Regions from separate parts of the Micromonospora violae genome, predicted to be linked through region 2. Evidence: predicted binding sites of a transcription regulator. Region 2 holds the regulator's gene; each other region holds the start of a gene.
What was found. The regulator HrcA, encoded in region 2, represses chaperone genes, less so after heat shock. The targets are predictions, from matches to a motif close to GGTTNGCACNCTCNNNNNGAGNGTGCNAACC.

Region 1 (2,267 bases), 590 kb from region 2:
GGCCGGGGGCCACCTTCACCACGGTGTGCGGCACCCGCTCGGCCAACCCGGTGACGAAGTCCCACGGTGGCGAGTAGGCGCGCGGGTCGAAGATCCGCCGCCCGGTGCCGGTCGTGCGACGGGCCGGGTCGCAGAAGACCCCGTCGACCCGGGACACGTCGAACCTGGTCGCGTCGCCGCACTCCACCGTGAACAGCTCGGCCAAGCCGGCCGCCTCGGCGTTGGCGGCGGCCATCGCGGCGGTCACCGGGTCGGCCTCCACCCCGTACACCCGGATGCCGGCGCGGGCGGCGGCCAGCGCGTCGGCCCCGAGCCCGCACCCGAGGTCGGCCAGGGTGCGCACTCCGGCCGCGGACAACCTGGCGGCCCGCCGGTCGGCGACCACCCGGCGGGTGGCCTGCTCCAGGCCGGGGCGGGTGAGGAACATCCCGGCGGCGGCCGGACCGAACTTGCCCACCGCCCGGTGGCGCAGCTCGGCCTGGGTGAGGGCCGCCGCGGCCAGCGACGGCGGCACCCCGGCCGCGCGCAACGCCGACGCCGCGGCCAGTGGATCACCGCCGGCCAGCCCGGCCGCCGCCGTGAGCGCGGCCGACCCCTCAGGGGTACGCAGCGCCGCCAGCTGTTCGAGATCCACCTGGCCATTGTCCCGGTCGAGCCCAAAATCCTGCCTGGCGGGGCGCGACGCGCTGGCACTCTCCTTGACGGAGTGCTAGCCACGGAATAACCTGCGATTAGCACTCTCACCCTGAGGGTGCCAGCTTCCGGGTCTCACGACCCGGGTGCGCACGCCAGGCGGACCGGCACCCGCGACGACGGCACCGCCCGGTGGCATGAGGCAGATTGACGCTGGTCAGCCCCGCTGGTCAGCAACGAAACCAGTACCCCAGGAGGGTATGCCCGTGACTACCGCGACCAAGGTTGCGATCAAGCCGCTCGAGGACCGCATCGTGGTCCAGGCGAACGAGGCTGAGACCACCACGGCGTCGGGCATCGTGATCCCCGACACCGCCAAGGAGAAGCCGCAGGAGGGCACCGTCCTCGCTGTGGGCCCGGGGCGCGTCGACGACAACGGCAACCGGGTTCCGGTTGACGTGAAGGTCGGCGACACCGTCCTTTACTCGAAGTACGGCGGCACCGAGGTCAAGTACGCCGGCGAGGAGTACCTGGTGCTCTCCGCCCGCGACGTCCTCGCGGTCATCGAGAAGTAAGCAACCGATCAGTTCCATTGCCCCGGTCCGGCTCGCCGGGCCGGGGCAATGGCGCTTCGAAGGGACATTGATGGCGAAGATCCTGAGCTTCTCGGACGACGCCCGACACCTGCTGGAGCACGGTGTCAACACCCTCGCGGACGCGGTCAAGGTCACCCTCGGCCCGCGCGGGCGCAACGTCGTCCTGGACAAGAAATTCGGTGCGCCGACGATCACCAACGATGGTGTGACCATCGCCAAGGAGATCGAGCTCACCAACCCGTACGAGAACCTTGGCGCGCAGCTGGTCAAGGAGGTGGCGACCAAGACCAACGACGTCGCCGGCGACGGGACCACCACCGCGACCGTGCTGGCCCAGGCGATGGTGCGCGAGGGCCTGCGCAACGTCACCGCCGGGACCAACCCGGCCGGCCTCAAGCGGGGCATCGACGCGGCGGCCGTCAAGGTCTCCGAGGCGCTGCTCGGCCGGGCCGCCGAGGTCACCAGCAAGGAGTCGATCGCCAACGTGGCGACGATCTCCGCGCAGGACTCCACGATCGGCGATCTGATCGCCGAGGCGATGGAGCGGGTCGGCCGCGACGGTGTCATCACCGTCGAGGAAGGCTCGATGCTCACCACCGAACTGGACGTGACCGAGGGTCTCCAGTTCGACAAGGGCTTCATCTCGCCGAACTTCGTCACCGACCTGGAGAGCCAGGAGTCCGTCCTTGAGGACGCGTACGTCCTGGTCACCACCCAGAAGATCTCGGCGATCGAGGAGCTGCTGCCGCTGCTGGAGAAGGTCCTGCAGAACAGCAAGCCCCTGCTGATCATCGCCGAGGACGTGGACGGCCAGGCGCTCTCCACCCTGGTGGTCAACTCGCTGCGCAAGACCCTCAAGGTCTGCGCGGTCAAGGCTCCGGGCTTCGGTGACCGGCGCAAGGCGATGCTCCAGGACATCGCGATCTCCACGGGCGCCGAGCTGGTCGCCTCGGAGCTGGGCTACAAGCTCGACCAGGTCGGCCTGGAGGTGCTCGGCACCGCCCGGCGCGTCGTGGTCGACAAGGAGAACACCACGAT
Region 2 (2,267 bases):
CCTCGACGCCGAACGCGGTCTCGTGCAGGTCGAGTTCGAGCCGCAGGATCGCGTCGGCGCCCGGCCGGGTACGCGGCCGTGGGCCACGGGCGCCACCGCCGGCGCCGCCGAAGAACGCGTCCATGATGTCCTGGAAACCGACGAACGGGCCGGCGCCGCCAGGACCGCCCGGGCCTCCGGCGCCGCCGCCACCCGGGGCGAGCGGGTCGCCACCCAGGTCGACGATCTGCCGCTTGCGATCGTCCGAGAGGACCTCGTACGCGGCGTTGATGTCCTTGAACTTCTCCTGAGCCTCCGGGTCCGGATTGACGTCCGGGTGGAACTGGCGTGCCAGCTTGCGGTAGGCGCGCTTGATCTCGTCATCGGAGGCTTCCCGGCTCACACCGAGAATGCCGTAGTAGTCCCTGGCCACTGCGTTCCGTGTCCTCATGTTCGTCTCGCGTTGCGCCGATCCGGCAGCCGCCGGCCGTCGGCCCTGACTGGTCAGTTCTGGGCCAGCAACTCGCCCACGTAGCGTGCCACGGCGCGCACCGTGGCGATGTTGCCGGGGTAGTCCATCCGGGTGGGCCCCAGCACCCCCAGACCACCGACGATCGTCGCGCCCGGACCGTAGCCGGTGCTGACCACCGAGGCGGCCCGCAGGTTGTCGAACTCGTTCTCGTCGCCGATCAGCACCCGGGTCGTGCTCGGCTCGGTCTCGCCGATGAGCTTGAGGAGCACGACCTCCTCCTCCAGCGCTTCGAGGATCGGCCGCAGGGAACCCTGGAAGTCGAGCAGGCCACCCCGGGTGAGGTTCGCGGTGCCGGCCAGCGCGATGCGTTCCTCGTGCCGCTCGACGAGCGTCTCCAGGAGCACCGTGGAGAGCATCGTCATCATCGGCCGCAGCTGGGCCGGTGCCTCCTCGACCAGCGCCTGCACCAGTGGCGGTGTGTCGGACAGCCGGGCCCCGGCCAGCTTCTCGTTGACCAGCCGACGCAGGTCGGTGACGTCGTCGGCGGGCACCGGGCCGGGCAGCTCCACCAGCCGCTGCTCCACCCGCCCGGTGTCGGCGATCATGACGAGCATCAGCCGGGTGGTGGAGATCGGCACCAGCTCCAGGTGACGGACCGAGGAGCGGGCCAGCGACGGGTACTGCACGACGGCGACCTGCCGGGTCAGCTGGGCGAGCAGCCGCACTGTGCGGTGCACCACGTCGTCGAGGTCGACCGCGCCGACCAGGAAGCGCTCGATGGCCCGACGCTCGGCCGGGCTGAGCGGCTTGACCCGGGACAACCGGTCGACGAAGAGGCGGTAACCACGGTCGGTGGGCACCCGGCCGGCACTGGTGTGCGGCTGCCGGATGTAGCCCTCCTCCTCCAACACGGCCATGTCGTTGCGGACCGTGGCCGGGGAGACCCCGAGCTGGTGCCGCTCGACCAGCGCCTTGCTGCCGACCGGCTCCTGGGTGGAGACGTAGTCTTCGACGATGGCGCGGAGCACGGCGAGTTTCCGGTCGTCGAGACCCATCCTCCGCACCTCCTGTCGCACGTCGGCCGCCGGCACCCTGGGCCGGTCGAGCCGTCCTGGCACTCGACTGTAGCGAGTGCCAGTCTACGTCGGCGGGCCCGCCGACGCGATGATCAACGGCCACCCGTCGGTGCGGCCCGCGCCACCCCGCTGGGCTGATCGGCCCCCCACGGCCCGGCGGTGTCGCTCTGGTGCGGCGTTGCCCCGGGCCCCTACCGTGACAACCATGACTGAACCTCCTCGCCCTCCCGGCTCGGGCGACCCCGGCAACTACCCGCCGGAGCCCACCTCCCCGGGCCCGTCCCCATCGACCGAGCCGCCCACCGCACCACTGTCCGGGGCACCCGGCCCGGCCGGCTATCCCCCGCCCGGTGGCTATCCGCCGCCCACCGGTGACCAACCGCCGTCAGGTGGCTACCCTCCGGCAGGCGGTTATCCCCCGCCCGGTGGCTACCCCCCGCCCGGCGGCTACCCGCCCGGTGGGGCCTACGGCGGCCCCGGCGGCGGCTACGCCAACAACGACGACAAGACCTGGGCGCTGGTCGCGCACTTCGGCGGCGCCGCCGGCGCACTGATCAGCTTCGGCCCGCTGGGCTTCGTCGCCCCGCTCGTCGCCTACCTGGCCCGCGGCCAGCAGTCGCCGACCGTCCGGGCGCACGCCCTCGCCGCGCTGAACTTCCAGATCCTCTGGTCGATCATCGCGTTCGTGCTGCTCTTCGTGAGCTGGTGCCTGCTCTTCCTGCCCAGCATCGCCGTCGTGG
Region 3 (2,267 bases), 930 kb from region 2:
GCGTCCAGCGCGACCTTGACGATGTTCGCACCGGTCGCCTCGTCGCCGACCAGGTCGAGCTTGTCGAAGGCGGTCTTGCCGGCCTGCACCAGCGCGACGCCACCACCCGGGACGATGCCCTCCTCGACGGCCGCCTTCGCGTTGCGAACGGCGTCCTCGATGCGGTGCTTGCGCTCCTTGAGCTCGACCTCGGTGGCCGCGCCGACCTTGATGACCGCAACGCCGCCGGCCAGCTTGGCCAGCCGCTCCTGCAGCTTCTCCCGGTCGTAGTCGGAGTCGCTCTTGTCGATCTCGGCCCGGATCTGGTTGACCCGGCCCTGGATCTGCTCGGCGTCACCGGCACCGTCGACGATGGTGGTCTCGTCCTTGGTCACCACGACCTTGCGGGCGCGGCCCAGCATGTCGAGGCTGGCGGCGTCGAGCTTGAGGCCGACCTCCTCGCTGATGACCTGGCCACCGGCGAGGATGGCGATGTCGGTCAGCATGGCCTTGCGGCGGTCACCGAAGCCCGGCGCCTTGACGGCGACCGACTTGAAGGTGCCACGGACCTTGTTGACCACCAGGGTGGCGAGCGCCTCGCCCTCCAGGTCCTCGGCGATGATCAGCAGCGGCTTGCCCGACTGCATGACCTTCTCCAGGATCGGGAGCAGGTCCTTCACCGACGAGATCTTGCTGTTGGCGATCAGGATGTACGGGTCGTCGAAGACGGCCTCCATACGCTCCGGGTCGGTCATGAAGTAGGCCGAGATGTAGCCCTTGTCGAAGCGCATACCCTCGGTGAGCTCCAGCTCCAGCCCGAAGGTGTTGCTCTCCTCGACGGTGATGACGCCTTCCTTGCCGACCTTGTCCATCGCCTCGGCGATGATCTCGCCGACGGTGCTGTCGCCAGCAGAGATGGAGGCGGTGGAGGCGATCTGCTCCTTGGTCTCGACGTCCTTGGCGAGCTTGGACAGCTCCTCCGAGACGCTCGCGACCGCAGCCTCGATGCCCCGCTTCAGGGCCATCGGGTTGGCGCCGGCGGCCACGTTGCGCAGGCCCTCGCGAACCAGGGCCTGGGCCAGGACGGTCGCCGTCGTCGTGCCGTCACCGGCAACGTCGTCGGTCTTCTTGGCGACCTCCTTGACCAGCTCAGCGCCGATCTTCTCGTACGGGTCCTCGAGCTCGATCTCCTTGGCGATGCTCACACCATCGTTGGTGATGGTGGGGGCACCCCACTTCTTCTCGAGCACGACGTTGCGGCCCTTGGGGCCGAGGGTCACCTTTACGGCGTCGGCGAGCTGGTTCATGCCCCGCTCGAGGCCGCGGCGCGCCTCTTCGTCGAACGCGATCATCTTGGCCATACGGCGTTGTCCTCCTGGACACTCACGGGCCACCCGAGATGTGTGCCCCGGATGGGCCGCCTGGTGTACGCACCTTGGGACGTCGCCACCTGGCGACGACGACGTCCTTCGGCCGGGCCGGATAGCCCGCGACGACCGGCCATGTGCTGCCCCGGCGTCTCCACGCCGGTGCAACCTGGCCCCACCGTCCCGACCATTGGCACTCACGGTATGCGAGTGCCAATGACTTGTTTAGCACTCTCCCCTGCCGAGTGCAAGCACGATGCCGCCGCTCAGCCGAGTTCCGCGGCCAGTCCCGCGGCGTTCACCGGCGCCTCATGGGCGCGCTGCTCGGCGTACGTCACCAGCAGGCCGATCAGCTGGGCGAGGTGAGCGGGCAGGGCCAGCAGAGCGGTGATCCCGATCACCACCACCGCCACGACCGCGGTGCCCGGTGCGGCGAACGGATCCGTTCCGAGCGCGGAGGTGACGACCCCTTCCAGGCCACCGGGGATCAGGGTGCCGACGATCACCGCCAGGACCACCAGAGCCACCCGCCCGAGCAGCAGACCGAGCCGGTCGTGGAACATCCGAAACGACCGACCGATCGGGTTGTTGCGCTCGAAGAGATAGACCGGGCCGGCCATGCTCAACGCGAAGGCCAGGTAGATGCCCGGCAGCACGCAGAAGCAGATGCCAACGCCGACCAGCAGGCTGACCAGCAGCGTCCAACCCCACAGCCCGAGCGCCCGACGCAGGCCGTAGCGCAGCGCCGACTCCAGGCTGACCGGCTGACCGACCGCCTGCCGCGTGATCACCCAGCTACCGGCGGCCCACCCGACGGCCTGCACCAACCCGATCACCAGGCTGCCGCCGACCAGCAGGACCAGGAGGCTCAGCAGATCGGCGACGAAGTTGTCCGGCAGCGCGGGGCTCGGGTTCGACCCG

Region 1: a site for HrcA is predicted at 730-760, ahead of groES (co-chaperone GroES). Genes of this name have one in related genera too.
Region 3: a site for HrcA is predicted at 1,535-1,565, ahead of groL (chaperonin GroEL). Genes of this name have one in related genera too.

Annotation. Positions count from the first base shown of each region.
Region 1 covers NZ_SHKK01000001.1:4,826,259-4,828,525, reverse strand. Annotated here, with positions in the region: gene EV382_RS21465 (THUMP-like domain-containing protein) at 1-634, opposite strand, end outside; gene groES (co-chaperone GroES) at 894-1,208, shown strand; gene groL (chaperonin GroEL) at 1,279-2,267, shown strand, end outside.
Region 2 covers NZ_SHKK01000001.1:4,233,128-4,235,394, forward strand. Annotated here, with positions in the region: gene dnaJ (molecular chaperone DnaJ) at 1-412, opposite strand, end outside; gene hrcA (heat-inducible transcriptional repressor HrcA) at 484-1,506, opposite strand; gene EV382_RS18685 (DUF4870 domain-containing protein) at 1,733-2,267, shown strand, end outside.
Region 3 covers NZ_SHKK01000001.1:5,163,216-5,165,482, forward strand. Annotated here, with positions in the region: gene groL (chaperonin GroEL) at 1-1,340, opposite strand, end outside; gene EV382_RS23135 (hypothetical protein) at 1,613-2,267, opposite strand, start outside.